2 linked regions of the Pelobacter seleniigenes DSM 18267 genome follow. The protein of the gene in region 1 interacts with the protein of each later gene in a pairwise test. Links are inferred from orthologs where the notes say so. Each region holds a gene or a part of one and is shown on either strand. Other genes may lie near its edges. The genes, in order: selB and serC.

What was found.
Region 2: the proteins of selB (region 1) and serC interact in binary tests that used the Escherichia coli proteins (3 or more experiments, as listed by UniProt). The link is inferred for Pelobacter seleniigenes DSM 18267 from one-to-one orthologs.

The regions. Positions count from the first base shown.
Region 1 is NZ_JOMG01000001.1:130,560-142,380, forward strand. What follows is about bases 5,436-8,434. They hold selB (selenocysteine-specific translation elongation factor), read right to left. Parts: upstream 7,894-8,434; coding sequence 5,977-7,893; downstream 5,436-5,976. Other genes in these bases: selA (L-seryl-tRNA(Sec) selenium transferase), read right to left, coding at 7,894-8,434. Also shown: N909_RS0100600 (potassium transporter Kup), read right to left, coding at 1-921; N909_RS0100605 (potassium channel family protein), read right to left, coding at 997-1,662; N909_RS0100610 (response regulator), read right to left, coding at 1,726-2,424; N909_RS0100615 (DUF4118 domain-containing protein), read right to left, coding at 2,421-4,454; N909_RS25490 (twin-arginine translocase TatA/TatE family subunit), read right to left, coding at 4,715-4,876; more of selA, read right to left, coding at 8,435-9,300; N909_RS0100645 (NIPSNAP family protein), read right to left, coding at 10,109-10,447; N909_RS0100650 (RidA family protein), read right to left, coding at 10,514-10,894; N909_RS0100655 (hypothetical protein), read right to left, coding at 10,995-11,474. UniProt on the Escherichia coli protein: Translation factor necessary for the incorporation of selenocysteine into proteins. It probably replaces EF-Tu for the insertion of selenocysteine directed by the UGA codon. SelB binds GTP and GDP.
Region 2 is NZ_JOMG01000002.1:775,738-784,150, reverse strand. Bases 1-2,873 are described here. They hold serC (3-phosphoserine/phosphohydroxythreonine transaminase), read left to right. Parts: upstream 1-829; coding sequence 830-1,918; downstream 1,919-2,873. Other genes in these bases: N909_RS0106240 (VanZ family protein), read left to right, coding at 2,684-2,873; N909_RS0106245 (PilZ domain-containing protein), read right to left, coding at 1,981-2,358; N909_RS0106255 (hypothetical protein), read left to right, coding at 496-783; aroF (3-deoxy-7-phosphoheptulonate synthase), read left to right, coding at 1-452. Outside these bases: more of N909_RS0106240, read left to right, coding at 2,874-3,610; serA (phosphoglycerate dehydrogenase), read left to right, coding at 3,734-5,326; N909_RS0106230 (menaquinone biosynthesis family protein), read right to left, coding at 5,443-6,279; mqnB (futalosine hydrolase), read right to left, coding at 6,276-7,001; N909_RS0106220 (hypothetical protein), read right to left, coding at 7,005-8,090; N909_RS0106215 (roadblock/LC7 domain-containing protein), read left to right, coding at 8,361-8,413. UniProt on the Escherichia coli protein: Catalyzes the reversible conversion of 3-phosphohydroxypyruvate to phosphoserine and of 3-hydroxy-2-oxo-4-phosphonooxybutanoate to phosphohydroxythreonine. Is involved in both pyridoxine and serine biosynthesis.

The sequences.
Region 1 (11,821 bases):
GGTTGCCATGGTCGCCATGACAACCAGGGGGTAAAGGGCCCAGCGCGGGGCCATGTGATAGAAAGGATTGACGATGGTTTCAGGGTGCCTGAGCAACAAGGCTCCCTGGCCGAAGTAATTCAACAATAGAGCCGGCAGAACCACGGCAAACCAGGCCAAGCGGATGGGGCGCGAACCGAAATGCCCCATATCCGCATACAGAGCCTCGCCGCCGGTCACCACCAGGAAAACCGCGCCCAGTACGAGAAAGCCCATCCAGCCGTTGGCATAAAAAAAGCTCACCGCATACCAGGGATTGACTGCCGCCAGAACCTGCGGTTGCTGGATGATCTGTGTCACCCCGAGGACGGCCAGAACCAGGAACCAGACCAGGGTCACCGGGCCGAAAATTTTACCGACGCCTCCGGTGCCATGATGCTGGAACCAGAACAGGCCGGTCAGAATAGCGATAGTGATGGGCAGGATATAGGGCTTGAAGAGCGGGGTCGTGATGGTCAACCCTTCCACGGCACTCAATACGGAAATGGCCGGGGTGATCATACCGTCGCCATAGAGCAGCGCGGCGCCGAACAGGCCCATGACCACCAGCAGCCGCCGCTGCCCTTTGTTTGCCGCATGCAGCGGGGTTGCCAATGCGGTCAGAGCCAGGATGCCGCCTTCACCGTTGTTGTCGGCCCGAAGGATAAAAACCAGGTATTTCAGGGAGACCACCAGGATCAGCGCCCAAAAGATCAGCGACAGCACGCCGAGAATATTGGGCAAGGAAACAGCCAGGTTGCCCTGCCCGGCAAAACATTCCCGTAGCGCGTAAAGGGGGCTGGTGCCGATATCACCATAGACCACGCCAATGGCGGTCAGGGACATCATGACCAGATAACGGTTACCGGTGTTTTTAGTTGCCGAGTTGGATGCGTCTTGCATAAAAGCCTCATGTCAGACTACGGCCGGAGCTTTTCCCGCACTTAGTTTGTCCCGGTGCGACTGCCGACCGGCAGTTCATTTCTTGATATTCAGCGCTCTGTCGATATCGCTGGTTTTCCCCAGGATGATCAGCAAATCGCTGTTTTTGATCTGGTAGGTCGGCGGAGGCACCGGAATGAATTGGTCGGTCAGCACATCCTTGATGGCGATGACGGTCAATTGATATTTCTTCCGCAGATCCAGATCAATGAGCGTTTTGCCCAGAAAATGCTTGGGCGGTTCGGTTTCCGAAAGGGAATACTCTTCAGCCAGGGGGATGAATTCCAAAATATTCGGGCTCGACATGTTGCGGGCGATCCGCACGGCCATATCCTTTTCCGGGAAGATGACATCCGAGGCCCCGACCCGGGCCAATATCCGGCCATGGTCCTCGCTGATGGCCTTGGCCAGAATCCGGCGCACCTTCAACTCCTTCAGATAAAGGGTGATCAGAGTCGACAGATGGGAACGAACCCCGGTCGAAACCACCACCGCATCCATCTCCTGCACCCCCTGGGCAGCCAGAAAATCCTTATTGGCGGCATCTCCCAAAATGGCATAGGAGCAAATGTCCTTCACGGCCTGCACCTTATCCCGCTCCAGATCGATGGCGATCACCTCGTGCCCTTCCTGATAAAGCGTGGACACAATATGAAAGCCGAAATTCCCTAGACCGATTACGCAAAACTTCTTTTTTTTCATCGACTTATTCACCTATCCAAGAGTCGCTCTTGCGGTTGTGGCCGCAACCGGCAACACGTCTGTTTATTCCGATTTAAAACGATACCCGATCCCTGGCTCATTGATAAGAAAGCTCGGCCGGGCGGGATCCTCTTCCAGTTTCTGCCGCAACTGCGCCATATAAACGCGCAGATATTGCACCTGATTCGCCTGGCGCGGCCCCCAGACGTCCCGGAGCAACTGGGTGTGGGTGATCACCTTGTCGGCATGCCGGATCAGTGTACTCAGCAGGCGGTATTCGATGGGCGTCAGGTGCACATCCTGATCATTCAGAAAGACCTGCCGTTTGCTGAAGTCGACCCTGAGCTGGCCGCTGCTGAAGATCGGTTCTTCCCTGCCCGATTGCTCGCGGACGACGTGGCGCAGGGAGACCCGGATTCGCGCCAGCAATTCATCGGCCCCAAATGGTTTGGTCAGATAGTCGTCGGCCCCGGAATCCAACGCCCGGACCTTGTCCCGCTCCTGTTCCCGGGCCGAAATAACGATGATCGGGGTTGCCGTCCACTCACGTAATTTTTCCGTCACTTCCAGGCCGTCCATATCCGGCAGCCCGAGGTCGAGGAGAATAACCGCCGGCTGGCGGCTAGCGGCCAGACTCAGCCCGTCATTGCCGGTCTCCGCCTCAACCAGGCGGTAGCCCTGGCTGTGCAGGGAGACCCGCAGGAAACGCCGCATTTGCGGTTCATCTTCAATTAACAGAATCAGGGGGCCATCTTCAGTCATCGGGATTGCTCCATGTTTTGTTCAGGATCCGTTTCCTCTTCAATCACCGGTGAAGCCTGATCGACTGGCAGGGTAAAGGTAAAGGCACAGCCGCCCGCGGGCAGGTTGTCCACCCAGATCCGCCCGCCGTGTGCGGCAATGATCCCCTGGCAGATGGCCAGGCCCAACCCGGTGCCGCCGCCGACATGTTTGCCGCGGACAAATTTTTCAAAAATGAGCTGGGTCTGCCCCGGCGCAATGCCCGGCCCTTGATCCGCGACCGTGACCAGGATGTCCTCGCCGGACAGCCTGGCCGAAAGGCTGACCGGGCTCTCCATGGGGGAATATTTAAAGGCATTTTCCAGCAGATTACGCAGGACTTGTTCGATGAGCAGGTCATCACAGAAGATCAGCGGCAGATCCGTAGCCAGGCTGATCTCCAGTGGATGGTCGCGAAACTGTTCCGTGATGCGGTTGCAGACCGCGCCGACCAATTCTTCCAGGGATTGCCACTCTCGATTAACAGTGATGGCACCGGACTCAAGACGGGTCATGTCGAGGACGTTGCGAATGATGCGGTTCAGATGCGCGGATTCTTCAACGATGGTCTGCAATAGCTCCCGGCGACTGTCCCCGTCCAGCAGCTGATCGCTTTGCAGCAGGGTGGTGCCGGCCCCGGTAATCGCGGCCAGCGGGGTACGCAGATCATGGGAAATGGAACTGAGCATGGTGTTGCGCAAAGCCTCGGTTTCGACCTTCAACCGGGCCAGTTGGGCTTCTTCGGCCAGAAAGGCCCGTTCCAAAGCCATGGCCGTCTGATTGACGAAACTTTCCAGGGCATGGATCTGTTCGATACTGAACGGTTCACCGGCACAGGCAGGAAACAGCCCGACCACACCAATGGTTTTGGCCGCGGCGATCAACGGCAGGAACAGCCCTCTCCCCTCCGCAAAGGTCTCGGCCCCCAGCCCGGCCCGCTGCCGGTTGTTGAAGGCCCACTGCGCCGCGCTCTGTTCGGCTGCGGTCAGGCTCTGCCCCGGCAGGTCGCGCAAAGTCGTCGCCAGTTCCCCGCGCTGATCCGGCAACAGGATGAACGCCTGGCAGGCAAACACCTCTTGCAGATGGCGGATGGCGATAGCACTGAGCCGTTCGCCGCCCTGGGCATGGGCCAGTTCCCTGCTCAAATGATAGAGGGCTGCGGTGCGCTTTTCCCGTTGCCGGGCGCTTTCCGCCTGCTCACGCACCCGCCAGGTCAAACCGCTGATCACCAGCGCGATCACGAACATGACCGCAAAAGTCACGACATAGCGCACATCCTCGACAGTAAAGGTATAAAGCGGCGGGATAAACAGAAAGTTGAAGGCCGCCACGCTGAGTAGGGTGGCCAACAGGGTCGGACCCCGCCCCAGACGGCTGGCGGTCAACGCAATGCCAAGCAGGTAGACCATGGCCAGGTCGACCAGGGTAAAATGATGGTGCATCAGCGCCGCAACCAGGCTGAACAGAACCACACTGCTCAGGCTCAGCAACCAGTTGCGCAGCGGTGGCGACTGTTTCCCGCCGGAGCGCAGCTGGCCGGTCGCAGCAGTCGGCGGTTCTTCCCCGGAGATCACATAAACATCGATATCGCCACTACCGCGCACCACCTCGTCAAGGACCGAGCCGAAGAGCTTGTCCTTCCAGCGCGGATGGGTCGGCTTGCCGATGAGGATTCGGGTGATATGGTGGGAACGGGCATAGCCCAGCACTTCCTGGCTGACGCTGGATCCGGTCAGGGTCACGGTTTCCGCGCCGAGGTTCTCGGCCAGATGCATGTGTTCGGTCAGTTGCAGCAGATCCTGGCGGGACGGACGAACCTTGACCGGTGCTTCAACCGTGACCGCCAGCCATTCCGCCTGCAGCTCGGCCGCCATATTCCGCGCCGTTTCCAGCAGGCTCACTGAACGCGGGTTAGCGCCGATGCAGACCATGATCCGTTCCTGCCCTGAAGCCTTGGCTCCAGCGGGATCAAGCGGTGTGTTGTGTGGCCTGCTGGCGGGGGTCGAATTCAAACATCTGCTCCTGTTATTGAACGGCTTTGGTCAAGCCCGCCCTGCGGCAAGCTGCTCTCCGGTCGGCATTTGGCTACCGACCCACCATTCAAACACTAGCAGAAATTCAATAAATGAAGCATCAAAACTCAGCGGCAAGGCATAAGGATTTCATAAAGATGGCAGGACAGAAGCCGCCCAGGCCGAAGGTCCAAAGGCTGGGCGGCGGGGAAGAATCGATCAGCAATAAAGGCACATCCGGCCACATCTGGCCCTGGCGCTTAAAAGAACCGCAGCAGTTGACGCAGTTCCTCGGCCAGTTTTGCTTTTGTTCCATGCAATTGCCGCAAGCCCCGAAACAGTTTCGGCAACGCCCGCCAACCGAACACGAACACGGTCAGCATGGCCAGCACAGCAATTTCCCAGGGACCGAATCCAAACATATCAAGGCTCCAACAGCAACCTGCCGGCCGGACCGGCAACCACGTCCCCGATCAGGAAAGCAGGCACTGCGCAGGCAGCTAACGCATCCAGAAGTTCCTCTACCTTGTCTTCCGCAACCGCCAGCAACAGCCCGCCGGAGGTTTGCGGATCGCTGAGGATATCGATATCGATGGGATCGCAGTGCTCCCGCCCGATAAAGCGGGAGGAATAGAAATCCCGATTGCGATGGGCACCGACCGGGACCAGCCCCATTTCGGCCATCTCCCGGGCATGAGGATACAAAGGCAACGCCGCCAGGTTCAGTTTCATTCCGACCCCGCTGGCGTCCGCCATCTCCGAAGCATGGCCGGCCAAGCCGAAGCCGGTAATATCGGTACAGGCCGACACCCCGACCGCCATCATCACTTCGGCTGCGGTCCGGTTCAGGGTCAGCATCCCCTCGATGGCCTCGGCAATGTCGGTTTCGCTCAGCATGTCCCCCTTCAGGGCGGTGGTCAGCAGCCCGGTCCCGAGGGGCTTGGTCAGAACCAGCCGATTCCCCGGCCGACAGCCCTGGGTGGTCACCATTTGCCGCGGATCGACCATGCCGGTGACGCTGAGGCCATACTTGGGTTCTTCATCCTCGATGGAATGCCCCCCGGCTATAATCGCCCCGGCCGCATGCACCCGTTCGGCCCCGCCCTGAAGGATCTGCGCCAGAATCTCCGGCTCAAGACAATTGATGGGGAACGAAACCAGGTTGAGGGCCAACAGCGGCTGGCCGCCGACCGCATAGATATCGGACAGGGAGTTGGCTGCGGCAATCTGGCCGTAGCGGTACGGATCATCCACCACCGGGGTGAAGAAGTCGACCGATTGCACCAGTGCCTGGCTATCGCTGAGACGATAGATGGCCGCATCGGCAAAAGGAATTTCCTGGGACAACAGGTTAGGGTTATGACTTATCGGCAGCTGGCTCAGCACCTGAGCCAGGGTCTCGGGACCTATTTTGGCCGCTCAACCGGAACTGCGTGATAATGACGTCAGTCGAATACTCAAGGGCATGTCCTTTGTTAAGGTGAATCAAGGCCGTCCCCATCAGTGCAGGCGGCAGGGGCGTTCAATCAATGTCAGGCAGCTGCCAGGCGACCCGCTGTTCGCCGGTGCGCCGGGTGTACTTGCAGCTGTCGAAAAATTCCAGCAGCGCCTGAGTCAGCTTACGGTTGCTGCCCAGCTTATCGCGGAATTCGGCCAGGGTAAAGGCCTCCTGCTGCTGCAGCAAGTCAACCAGCTGCCGCTGGGCCTGGCGATAATAATCGCTGTGCAGCGAGCTTTCCTGGTTCAGCCGCACCAGCGAGCCTTCAAGGGCAAGATAGGACAGATAACTCTCGCTGTCATCAATATCCAGACCCAGCTGCAGGAAAATTTCCTTGTTGTTCTTGACCTGGAAACCGTCCCGTTGCAACAGATCGACCAGCTGCGCAAGCCGCTGCCGCTCAACCTCGGTTGGTTGCGGACTCCAGTCGGGAGTCGCCACCAGGTCGCCATGCTGGACAACGGTTCCCTCCTCCAACTCCTGCTGCAGCAGGGCTTCAAACCCCTTGGCGGCAAGTTTTTCCGCAAGCCGGGTTTGCAAAGTGGCGCGGGGCATGCCATGGCGCAAATGGTTGCGTTCCTGATAATCACGGACGATCTGCGGTAACTGCTGCCGCCAGCTGCGCACCCGCTCGGAGGTCACCCACTGCTCGGCCAGCTGCACCACCTCGCCAGCCTGGCGTAAGCGCTCCAGCCCGGCCAGCAGTTGCTCCCGGCCGGTACCGGTCTGTTGCTCCAGCTCCTTGATTCGCGCCAGCTGCAGCTCATCAAGCTTCTGCAGCCAGAAACCGAGATCCCCGGAGGAGAGTTCGCGCAGACGCTCGATCACCTCGGGACGAAAACGTTTATGTTTGGGCGGCTCGCTGTCGATCACCACCCCGCCGCCGATGGTCAGCATCGGCGAATAGGAGCGAATAATAAACCGATCGCCGCGATGGGCCAGCACCGGGTGATCCAGGGTCAGTTGAACAAACGCCTCGTCCCCCGGCTCCAGCTGTTCCCGATCGAGAAGCACAACCTGGGCCACGCTGCGCCCTGTCCCCAGGTGAAAGTGCAACGGATCGCGGAACTTCAGCGCCCGGGGCGCGCCCGGCAACAGTTGCAGCCTGACATCAATGCGCTGGCTGGCCCGGAACAGCCCCTGGGTGCCGATCACCGAGCCGCGCGGGACCTGCTCGCGAGTCACCCCGACCAGATTCAGCGCCACCCGCTGCCCGGCAAAAACCTGCCCGGCCGAAGCGTCATGGACCTGGGCCTCGCGGACCCGTGCGGTCACTCCGGCAGGGAGAATTTCAAAACTATCCCCGGTCTTGATGGTGCCGCTGTTCAGGGTGCCGGTGACCACCGTCCCAAAACCGCTGATGCTGAAACAGCGATCAACCGGCAGCCGCACCGCGCCACCGGCATCGCGCGGCGGCACCTTGCGCAGCTGCAGCCGAATAACGTCCAGCAACTCCTCCAGGCCGACTCCGGTCAGGGCCGAAACCCGACAACAGGGCGCATCGGCCAGAAAAGTTCCGGCGACCTGTTCACGAATCTCTTCTTCAACGATATCCAGCCAATCCGGTTCCACCAGGTCAACTTTGGAGATCACCAGGATGCCGTTTTTGACCTGCAGCAACTCCATGATCTCCAGGTGTTCGCGGGTCTGCGGCATGACCCCTTCATTGGCATCCACCACCAGCAACACCAGGTCGATCCCGGCCACGCCGCTGAGCATCTGCGGGATGAACTTCTCATGCCCCGGCACATCGACCACCCCGGCCACCTCGCCGTTGCCCAGATCGAGCTTGGCAAAGCCCAGCTCAATGGAAATGCCGCGGGCCTGTTCCTCCCTGAGCCGGTCGGTTTCGATCCCGGTCAACGCCCTGATCAGGGCGGTCTTGCCATGATCGACGTGTCCGGCAGTGCCGATGATATAATGTCCCTGTTCTGCCACCACTCAACTCTCTTGCAAAGCCGCAATCAGGATCTGGGCCAACCGTTCATCTTCACGTTCAAAAACCGCCCGCAAATTCACCAGCAGTTTTTCATTCTGCACCCGGGCCGCCACCGCCGGATGAAAATCACGCAACCGGCTGGCCAGTTCGGTCACAGTGATGCGCAACGGGTTGATTTCGACGGCCCAGTCGGCCAGCTCGGTGACCGGCATGGCCCCGCCGCCAACCCTGGCAATATCTTCGATCAAGTTCACGTCCGCTGCCAGCTCAGCGGCTTCAAGCCGTTCCAGCAAATGCCGGCAACGCAACTGCTGATGGGCCGGGTCGGCGCTGAACATACGCAGGATCGGCACCTCCTGCAACGCCTGCTCCGGCTGCAGATACAGCCGCAGAGTCGCTTCCAGGGCAGCCAGGGTCAGTTTATCGATACGCAACGCCCGGGCCAGCGGATGACGGCGCATTTTTTCAATCAACTCTTCGCGGCCGACAATCAGTCCGGCCTGGGGACCGCCGAGCAGCTTATCGCCGCTGAAGGTGACCACATCAACCCCGGCCTTGACCACTTCGGCCACCGTCGGTTCAGGGTCCAGACCGAAGCGGCTGAGGTCGAGGAGCAGGCCGCTACCAAGATCCTCCATCAACACCAGGTCATGCTCCCGGGCCAACGGCGCCAGCTCCCGGGCTGGAACCTCTTTGGTAAAGCCGACAATCCGATAATTGCTGGTATGAACCTTGAGCAAGATCGCGGTATTGTCGTTGATTGCGTTCTGGTAATCCTGCAGATGGGTCCGATTCGACGTGCCGACCTCACGCAGTTGCAGGCCACCGGCTTCCATGACATCCGGAATCCGGAAAGAGCCGCCGATCTCCACCAGTTCCCCGCGTGAGACCACAGCTTCCCGCCCCTGCCCCAGTGCGGTCAGCGCCAGCAGCACAGCCCCGGAGTTGTTGTTGACCACCAAGGCGGCTTCGGCCCCACTCAGCCGGGTCAGCAGCTTTTCGACATGACTGTAACGATAGCCTCTGTGGCCTGAGCCCAGATCAAATTCAAGGTTGGAATACCCCTCGGCAACAGTTCTCATGGCGGCCAGGGCCGGTTCGGCCAACGGTGCCCGCCCCAGGTTGGTGTGCAGCAGAGTGCCGGTGGCATTGATGACTTTCCGTAAGGACGGTTCAAGCAGATCGCGACAGGAACGGGCTGCGGCCAGAGCCACATTGGCCGGTTCCAGATCATTGGCAGAGAGGCTTGCCTCGGCAAGGATCTCCTGCCGTAATCGGCCAATCTGCTCCTGCACCGCTGCGGATAAAGCCTCCTGGGGTAACCGCAAGGCCAGTTTTTGCAATGGCTCTTCGCGCAGCACCCGATCGACAGCCGGTATATTCCGCAGCAGTTTCTGTAACCCGGTCATATCCCGCCTCGCTAAAAAAATTGAAGGGTTCCGTCATTTTTCGCGCTGAAGTCTACCATGGCACAGTAAAAATGGCTATTCTTTCAAGCGGATACCCGATCTGCGGGAAATGCATTTTTCCTGTTGACACTGCAACCGCGGGTTTGCTATAAATCGCCCACCTTGTAAGGGGCTGTAGCTCAGTTGGGAGAGCGCTTGAATGGCATTCAAGAGGTCCGCGGTTCGATCCCGCGTAGCTCCACCATAAAAAATTAAGCACTTAGCGATCATTCGTTAAGTGCTTTTTTGATATCTAACACTCTGGGTGCCAAGATAGGTGCCAAGATTTTATTTTGTACTTAGAAAAACACCCCTCCATGCTGCTTCGAAAATTCCCTTACCTGTTACATCAGAATCTCATTTTTTTTAAACTTGACGAGGCCAATATATCCAAGACGCTTTCTATCAAAATCCTCCCCTCAATTTGGTATGGATTCCGAAGCATTTCAAGGCTCGGCATCTATTGAACATATGGAAAACCGGAAACAGTAAAATAACTGAACCGTAGTCAGTTATTGCGCGCTTGCCCGCCCGCAATGGGCGCAACTACAAGAAGGACCCGCGAATTTCTGAGAATCAAAAATATAAGCCACCAAGGCCAGCGCTTTGATCGGGCAACCTTGTCGCGGATAACTGAACGGCAATCTTTAAGGCTTTTCTACACCCTCAACGTTTCAAATCAGCTGACCGAAAAGCGCGCAGCGGTTTTGGGATCAGCTGGATTTGATTGTTATGCACCGTATCCAAAAATCTCAACCTATCCGACATATTACGGTACTGATATTGTAGATACTGGCGAGTATTCGACAGATTCAAGCACTCGGCCTGTTGCTTTGAGCACGGGCTCACCGATATCAAAATCCATTTTTTTCTTGATATCTATCCATTCTTGATCTGCGAGGAAAACCTTCCATTGGCGCTCCATCGTTTCCATATCCGGCCAATTTAAAATATAGATAAATTCCAACTTGGATGCAGTGACAGATTCCCAAAGAGCAACGATGTTGAATCCGTACTTTTTCATAATACGCATGGCATGATTTTGAAACCTTTCGTGGAAGGCCACACGCTTCTCTGGATTCACTTCGTAAATTCTCAACTGATACATATTCATTTTCCTTAAAGCGCATAACGTCGCAGTCAGCGGCTTGTCCGCTGCAATGCTTTGTTATGATTAATCCTCAACAGCAATTATTGCTTCGATTTCAATTTTTAAGTCATCAGAAAAAAGACCAGCGACATGAATCAAAGAACTGGCAGGAAGGTTTTGTCCGTAAATATCAAACAAAGTACACCGTAGCTCCTCCATCCGTCCTAATTCGGTAACAAAGGCTGTTATTTTTATAATATTCTCTAAACTGCTTCCCTCAGCCTTTGCTGCTTCTTCTATTTGCCTAAATATTTCTTTTGCTTGTATTTCGATATTATCAGTCTGAGCATTTGTGCCAAATGCAGTGAATCCAGACAAATATAAGGTATTCCCATGCCTAACTGCATGAACATAGGGCCCAACAGGTTCATCCAAGGTGGGATAATTTTTTCTTTGCAGTTTCATCTATTTCCTCCAATTTTTAAAAAGCATAACGCTTGAGTTCACTGGTTGACAGCGCGTCAGTGCTGGCAATCCTTGTGCAGCGATTTGTTCGACGATTGCTTCATTTGAATTCTTTCCCGTAATCCAAAGCAAGTTGCATGATCTGGTCAAAAATACCAGACTCTTTCATTTCGGAAACTGGCAAAAAAACTTGTGGTATGCCAGACGCATTAAGTATCAGCCAATCTGTTCTAACCTGCCACGTGGCGAGCAGAGACCAGTTTGCACTGGCATCTAATGTTTTTCCACGAACCCAGAGGAGATCTTCACTTACACCATATGTCAGAGGCTGATGAAGGTACTTGTGGCCATGGTAGTTGTGGTGGAGCCCTTTGCTTATGATACTCGGTGAAACCAATGCAATAAGGCAAAGCCCAAGCACTAGAATACCGAGAATCATTGTGTAGGACCAAAACAGCATGATTATGCCAATAGAAATAGTGAAAGAGATCCGAATCCAGCGAACAGGTTTAGTTACCCAAATTCCGCGATAAGTTTTCTCATCAAATTTTACTGTATGTTCAAAGAGAGTCACAGACATATAAAGATTTCCGTCGAACGAGCCTGTAGGAAAAACTAAGCACCAACACCCTACAGCTCAGATCCTGAATGTTGTTATAGCCGGTTACCGGCCGATGGGCTTTTCAGCCACAAGCCTGGTTCCCTCAGAAGAAATGGTCTTGTAGCGTTTTTTATACTCCATCTTTCTGATTTATCTCTGATTTCATGGACTTTTTCTACGCGATTGCTCCAAATCGGTGAATCTTGGTCAGATTGTGTCGCATGGTCATTAGCTGCCACTGGCTGTTGACCTTCTTCTTGCCTCGCAAGGGAAGCTGTTTTGAAATAGGGGCAGTGTCCCTACTTTTCTGCCTGTCCTCGTCGTCG
Region 2 (8,413 bases), on another replicon or contig:
ACTTCGCTTTGCTGAAGCTGCTCGGGCAGTTGGACAAGCCGATTCTGCTCAAACGGGGAATGGCGACCACGATTCAGGAGTTCCTGATGAGTGCCGAATACGTTTTGTCCGAGGGAAATCGACGGGTGATTCTGTGTGAACGCGGAATCCGTACTTTTGAAACAGCAACACGTAATACGCTGGATATTTCTGCTGTGCCGGTGTTAAAACAACAGACGCATCTGCCGGTGATGATCGACCCTTCTCATGCTACCGGGCACGCATCCCTTATTGCACCTATGTCTTATGCGGCTGCTGCGGCAGGAGCCGACGGCTTGCTGGTTGAAGTGCACCCCTGCCCGGAAAAAGCTGCGAGTGACGGTCCCCAGTCGTTGCGACCGGCAGATTTCCACGCGATGATGAAAAAATTGCGTGAATTTGTTAAGGTTGCCGAGCGGACCATGGCGGATTAGGAATATTGCCGCCCGCTGTCGGAATAGCCACGAAGAGGAGCTTATGTATTTTGTCCCGTTGTCGCAGGAAGAAAGTGTCAAGCTGCTGATTCATAGTCTGAAGGCCGCTGCCGGCCTGGCCGATTGTACCATGTGCCCCGCCTATCGGGTGTGCATGCAACAGTGTCTGGTCATTGCCAATTCAGTGGAGCAGATGATGCAAAACGGGACTTTGCCCCGGATCGGAGATGCGCAGGGGAACGATAGCCTCTCGGCGGGTCAGGGTGATAACAAGCCTGATCCGCCCGCAGGTGGGCCTGCTGGAAAAGGCCGTCTGAAAGTTGTGAAGTAGCGTTGGTGGAATAATATTTTAATTATATTGCAGGAGAACCAAGGGAATGGCTGAAAAAGTCTATAATTTTGGCGCGGGTCCCGCCATGTTGCCGGAACCTGTTATGAAAAAAATTCAACAGGAGTGGCTCGATTACCAAGGAATGGGTGTTTCGCTTATTGAGATTAGCCATCGTTCCAAAGAATTTATTGCTCTTATCAATGAAGCCCAGGCCCTGTTCAGAGAACTGACCGGACTGCCGGACAATTACCGCATTTTGTTTATGCATGGCGGCGCACGGATGATGTTTTCGGCGATCCCCTTGAATCTTGCGGAACGGGTTCCGTCAAAGCGGTGCCTCTATGTTGAAACCGGCAATTTCGCACGTCTGGCCGCAGAGGAAGCTGAGTTGTTTTATCCGGTGGAAACCATTGCCAACAGTGCGGCAACGGGATACGACCGGATTCCCGAAATAGCCCCTGAGATGATCGATCCGGCGGCCGCCTATCTGCATATTACCAGTAACAATACGATTTTCGGCACGCGCTGGAATAAGTTCCCGGAAACTTCGGTGCCGCTGGTCGCGGATATGACCTCCGAGTTATTGTCCCGGCGTATCGATTTCAACAAATTCGGGGTGGTTTATGCCGGTTTGCAGAAAAACCTGGGGCCGTCCGGGATGGCCATGGTCATTGTCCGTGAGGATCTGCTCGGCTTTGCAGCCAAACAGACTCCAACCCTGTTCAACTTTGCGCAGTGTGACAAGGATAACTCGCTGACCAATACCACCAATACCTTTGCGATCTACGTGATCAAGCTGGTTCTTGACTGGCTTAAGGAGCAGGGCGGGATTGATGCGATAGAATCGCTTAACCAGAAAAAGGCGGCCCGCCTGTATGAGGTCATTGACGGCAGTGACTTCTATCGCGGGATAGCCCATCCGGAGCACCGTTCGATCATGAATGTATCGTTCCGGCTTGCCTCCGAGGAGCTTGACCGAAAGTTCCTCGCCGAAGCGGATGCCATAGGTTTGTATGCATTGAAAGGTCATCGCAATGCAGGCGGAGTCAGGGCCTCCATCTATAACCCCATGCCTTATGCCGGAGTTGAGAAGCTGGCTGTGTTCATGGAAGAATTTGAGCGGCAAAATCGCTGAGTGAAAAATCGGTAAAAGAGACCAACAGGGCTGAGGTGACGTGACCCAGCCCTGTTTGGTTTTCAGGTTACGGGAAGAGGCGCTTCCGTGTAGTTCTGGATAAAACGTTCCAGCTGGGACAGGGTGGTGCTGCTCAATTCTCCGAAGCGGACACTGCCGCGCCGAACCGGCACCAGGCTGTCACGCAGGCGAAAGTCGGAGATCGATTTGATGGGGATATCGTCCACGATCAGTTCATAATCGTGATAGAGGCTGATTCTCTTGATTTCGGAACGCTTCAGCTTGGGGCCAAGATAGCGAAAAGAAAGGCCTCCTTCGCTGATGTCCATGATGTGGAAGGGGAGCGCTTCAGGACCGGTGTTGATAAGAACCAGGGCACGGTCCATAGCTTTGAATCGTTGATGGTTTCTGACCGGGCTGTACTGAATACGACTTTCCATTTGGCTGCTCCTTCAAGCTTGGCCTGGAATGAACTCTCTCCCCCCCTGATAAATGTGCTGTTCTTTCAAAATAACTGAAGCGCAAACTGCTTTCAATAGCAAGATCGTGAATAAATGTTCAAACCTGCATCAATTATGCCTTTTATTGGTGGGTTTTTTTTCTGAAACTGGCTGCTGTCTGGAACTTGCTGAATAATAAGAAAAATTTTAGTAGAATTGACCTGCTGGCTGTTTCTGCTAAATTTATCACGGAAAACAAGTCGGTTTGCAGGTGGCTGGTTTAGGCGGAGTGTCGATTTCTTTTACAGTCAGGCGGTTGGCAGAGTTGAAAAAACTTCGACTATATTTTTTGCTTCTGCTGGCCTTTATTTGCGGGATGCTTCTTTTTGTTGGCGGTCCGGATAAGTCGACACTGCGTTCGCTCCGTTACGGTTGGGATCTGGGTCACCTGGTCTGCTTCGGGCTATGGTCCTATTTGTATCTGCTCTGGCGAGGACGCAGATCTTTCCTGCGATTGAGCCTGGAAGTTCTTTTGCTCTGTTTGCTCTTTGGGGCTGTAACTGAGCTGCTGCAGGCGCAGATCGGACGCGAGGCAACCATTCAGGACCTTGGTAACGATCTGGTCGGGGGGTTGCTGGGTCTGGCTTTTCTCCCCTCCGGTTTGACCGGCTCGGTGCGGCGGTGGTTATGGAGTTATCGGCTCTTGGTCCTGCTGGTTGTCGGTTGGATTATCTTTCCCATTGCCAAGATGGCGTTGGATGATGTGATTGCCCGGCAACAGTTTCCGCTGCTGTCCGGGTTTGAAACTCCTTTGGAGGTATCACGGTGGGGGGGGAGTGCTTTCAAAACGGTTTCAACGGGTGTGGCTTTCTCAGGCAAGGCGTCCCTGCAGGTCAGGTTCGGTACGCAGCGTTATTCAGGAGTGGCGTTCCGCGAGTTTCCTCGCGACTGGTCAGGTTTTGCCAGGCTGGGACTGGAAATCTTCAGTCCCTATCGAGACAGCTTTAAGATTTACTTGAGAATACATGACCAACTCCATGATAACCAATACACGGATCGCTACAACAGGACCGTGACCCTCATGCCGGGCTGGAATGAGGTGGATGTTTCCCTCCAAGATGTCAGGCGGGCTCCACGCACACGGCAGCTTGATTTGTCCCGGGTGGCGGAGATGGTGTTGTTTGTCGGAAAACTTTCCGCTCCCCGGACTGTGTATATTGACAATGTCGCCCTGATTCCCGCAGGAAAATAGCCGCTTACGAATTGACAAGCCGCCTCTATGGGCATAAAATCCAGACCCCCGGCAGGCATTATTTCTGCCGCTACGCAGGGGCAGTCGAATCATTTATTTAATAAGAAATAAGAAAGGTTGAGCATGAAAGTTCTGATTACGGATGAAATATCCGAAAGTGGTCTGCTTCCTTTGCTGGAAGACCCCCGGATTCAGGTTGATAAAAAATTGGGTCTGTCGGTTGCCGAACTGCATGAGGTTATCGGTGGTTACGAAGCCGTCATTACCCGCAGCGGAACCCGGGTCGATGAAGCTTTGCTGAGTCATGCTCACAATCTCAAGATTGTCGCCCGGGCCGGTGTCGGTATTGACAATGTCGACGTCGATGCTGCCAGCAGCCGGGGGATTATCGTTGTCAATGCCCCTTATGGCAATGTGAACTCCGCAGCGGAGCATACCCTGGCCCTGCTGTTGTCCTTGTGCCGCAACATCCCGGTTGCCAACGCCAGCCTCAAAGCAGGGGACTGGCAACGTGCGCCCTTTACCGGCCGCGAGCTGAAGGGGAAGACGGTCGGGATTATCGGCCTCGGGAAAGTCGGCGGCCGGGTGGCAAGACGTTGCCGTGCATTTGAGGCCAACGTTATTACTTATGACCCATATATCTCCGAGAAACGGGCGGAAGATTTCGGGGTTAAACTGGTCTCGCTGGAAGATGTCATTCGCTTCGCCGATATTATCACTGTCCATACCCCGTTGACTGCTGAAACCCGCAATATGATCACCGCCGAACATTTTGAGGGGATGCAGGACGGAGTGATCCTCGTTAACTGTGCGCGAGGCGGTATTATCAACGAAGAAGCGATGCTCGCGGCGCTTGAGAGCGGCAAGTGCGTCGGTGCCGCCTTTGATGTGTGGAGCGAAGAACCGCCGCGGAGCGAAGTTCTGCGCAAACTGATTGCCCATCCCAATATGCTGGTCACGCCTCATCTTGGTGCAAATACTTTTGAAGCGCAGAAAAATGTCGCAGTCGACGTCAGCATGGAAATTGTCAATTATGTCGACGGCAAACCGATGGCAAGCGCTGTCAATATCCCACGCTTTGATCCGGACCTGATGGAACACATGAAGCCGTATATGTCGCTGGTTTCGATTCTCGGCACTTTCATTTCCCAATTGGCGCCGCCGAATCCCAATAAAGTGACCTTTACCTATAACGGAAAACTGGCCCGCTTCGACTGTACGCCGTTAAGTGTCAGTGGCCTCGCGGCGCTGTTGAATCGGTGCTCGGACCAGGAAGTCAATATGGTCAATGCCGGGCTGGTGGCACGGGAAATGGGGATCGAGGTTGAGTCGGTCCGCTCTACTGAGACGGAATCCTTTTCCAGTTTGATTACTCTGGCTCTGGAAAGCCCCGAAGGGCGGCGGACTATCGCCGGGACCCTGTTTGAAGGGACGCCGAAAATCGTAAAAATGCGTAACTTTGCGACCGACTTCCAACCGGAAAAAAATATGCTGGTGATCAACTATCTGGACCGCCCCGGTCTGATCGGTAAAATCGGGACGATCCTGGGTGAGGCCAATGTCAATATCGGGAACATGAACCTTGGTCGCCGGGAAAAAGCCGGGGAAGCCATGGTGGTGTTCTCGGTCGATTCGCCGGTTGATGATGAAACCCTGCAGAAGGTTGCCGAAGCGGTCGACGCTCGCTTTATTAAAGCGGTGCATCTGGATGTCTGAAAGAAGGGTCCTCTTTCCGAGGGGACTGTTTTCAATGCATTAACAAAGAAAGGCGGCTGTCATGGCCGCCTTTCTTGTTGCAGGTCTTGGTAAAGAACTTTCGCGATCAACTCAATTCATGAAACCAGCAAAGGGCAGGAACTCGGGGGGATAATCCCGCGCTGTTCGGCGCGTTCAAACAGATGAGTCACTGCCGCGATCCCCTGCTCGCCAAGATCGATGGAAAAGTCATTGACATAAAGGTCGATGTGACTGCTGATCACCGTGTCGTCAAGTTCCTGGGCATGCTGCTTGATGTAGGAGCGGGGATCTTCGGGGTGGGCGAAGCCATATTCAATACTGCGGCGCAGTGCGGCATCCACTTTGCGAATCACCTCTTCACCCAGACTGCGTTGGGCCAGGATGCCACCCAGTGGAATCGGATGACCGCTGTCTTCTTCCCACCATTGCCCCAGGTCCAGAACCTGGTGGAAACCGTGCTGTTGATAGGTAAAGCGGGATTCATGAATGATCACGCCGGCAGCGGCCCGTCCTTCTTTCACTGTGGTCATGATCTGGTCAAAAGGTACAATCAACAGGTCTTCATACCCTTCCGAATAGAGTTGCAGGAGCAGATTGGCGGTGGTCAGTCGGCCGGGGATGGCTATCCGTTGACCGCGCAGCTGAGCCATGCTGGTCGGCTGCGCGGCAATGACCAGCGGGCCACAGCCTCGGCCCAAAGCGCCGCCGCTGCGCAGCAGGGCATAATTGTCACGCAGATGGCCCAGGGCATGATAGGAAATCTTGGTCAGTTGGAGCTGCCCTTGTAAGGCGAGTTGATTCAAGGTCTCCACATCTTCGAGGCGTTCCTGAAATGAAATGCCGGCGCAAGGAGTTTTTTGATGAATCAGCCCGTAAAAAATAAAGGTGTCATTGGGACAAGGGGAGTAGCCCAGGGTCAGTTTTTGGTTCATGGCCATTGTCCTGTTGCTGTTTGGTGGAAAAGGTTCAGGATTGCTTCCTGGGCGATTCTCGCTCCCAGTGGCAAGTCCCAATGTGCCTTGTCGTGGGTTCCGGTGGGGTTGGAGATTCCGCGGACTTCCAGGAGCGGGCAGCCGAACTCGGCACAGACGCGGGCCGCCGCCGCTCCCTCCATGTTTTCGCAGATGCCGCCGGTCCGTTGGTGCAGGTTGCGGCTCAGTTGTTCCTGGCCGCTGCAGCAATTGACCGTCACAAAAGAGCCGGAACGAGTGCTGGGAAGACAGTTCTGAGCCAATTGGAGCAGCTTCGGGTCGAGTGGCAGCGTCTGTTGCAGGGGTGGGGTCAGACGGGCATCCTGCGGGATGTTGAGCTGTTCAAATGGAATAAAGCCGCTGCTGGTCTCAACCCCGGTGTCGCCAAAAATTTCAGCAGTCGCCAAGGCGAGGTCACCGACCTTGAGGCCGCTGCCCGGATAGGCGCCACCGCATCCGCAAAGCATGACCGCCTGCGGGGTATGTTCGAGCAGCAGCCGGGTTAACTGCATCGCCATGTTGGTCTGGCCGATGCCGCCATGTGCCAGCAGAATCTGGTGGCCTGACAGTTGCCCGCTGATAATCTCGGTCGACCCGCAAGACAGGGTTCGGGCGGCGGAGATTTCCTGTCGCAAGAGAGTTGTTTCAAGGGGGACAGCGGCGATCAGCAGGATCATGGTCATTGCTCAGCGCTTAAACCAGCCGTAGCGGATCAGGTCACGCCGTAGATCGCAGCCCTGATTGCGGACAACCCCCTGGTACCAGAATCGTTCGTTTTTCAATCTGGTTTCGCAGGGCGCATCGAGGCGTTTGCGGTTGTCGATCAGGATGTTCTTGAAGGTCAGGTCCGGTTCGTAGACGATCTGGCTGATTTTTTCCGCCAGGGCCGGGGGGGCCAGTTCAATCACCAGTTGGATGGTATCCCGGATTTTCAGCCCCTGCTTGTATTCCCAGAGATCGCCATCAAAGCTGTGTTCGCATTCGGTGACAAAGTCACTCCAATCCAGCAGCAGGCCGCCGAATTCGGCATCAGCAAATTCATGGTCGGCCAGCTTCTGTTGGACCAGCTGGGCTATTTCTTCCTGTTCTTTGCGGGTCAGGAAAAATGACAGCCCTTCCTCAACTTCATACATGTTGAGGATGTCAGTCAGTTCTTCACAGAAAATAACGGCATCCAGGTCGTCTGTGCTGAATTGCGCCAATGACGGAGGCAGCTGTTCACGGGGCAGGCTGAGCAGTGACAAATGATCATGGCCGAAGTCCTGGGGCAGGATCAGCCGCTCCCGATGCGGAATGCCCAGTTGTTGGAAAAAGGTGCTGATGCGCAGATGATTGTCGGTAAAAAAAGTCAGGACCTTTTCCTCGGAATAGAAGAACTCCAGCCCTTTACGATTGTTGGCCAGGCCAAAACCGACAAAACCGTCATGAACCAGGCGCTCAAGATAGGGCAAGACCGCGTTGATGATGACCTCAGTCGGCAAGTAGGGAGAATAATAGACCGCCGGAACCGGTCGTTCCGTGGCGCCGCTTGGTCTTAACAGGAGGGAATCATCCGGATAATATTCCAGGATGAAAAAGGCTTCTTCGCCGAGAAAACGGGAAAACTGGGTAAAGATACTCTCCACTCGGTCAGCGGCGGCGACAGCGGTGAACCGGTAGGCGTTCTGGCAGTCTTCTAATAATGCGTATTCGAAGCCTTCGCGCTGCACGAGCCGTGGGCCATCATTTTTCCAGCGGCGCAGGCCAATCGGTAATAAAGTCGATTTTTTCAAGCAAGATCCCTTTTCATTGTCCTGCACAGTTGCCCTGGTTCGCAATGCCAGACGAACTCCGCTTTGATCGCGAATTACGCGAGCCCTGCAGCAGATATGATCACAATGAATAAGTAGAAGATTTTGGGGCATAAGTCAACCTGCGCAGTGCTCGTTTTCGGGAGTGGCTCACGATGAGCTAACTTTAAAATTCTATGATTAAGCCCTTGATATGAAGAATATTAAATGTTATAAATGCAAGCGGGTTTAACCTTCCAAAAGGAGTATTACATGCTTGGTCACCAGTCATCCCTGGTCATGTATGATGAAGAGTACCAGAGGAT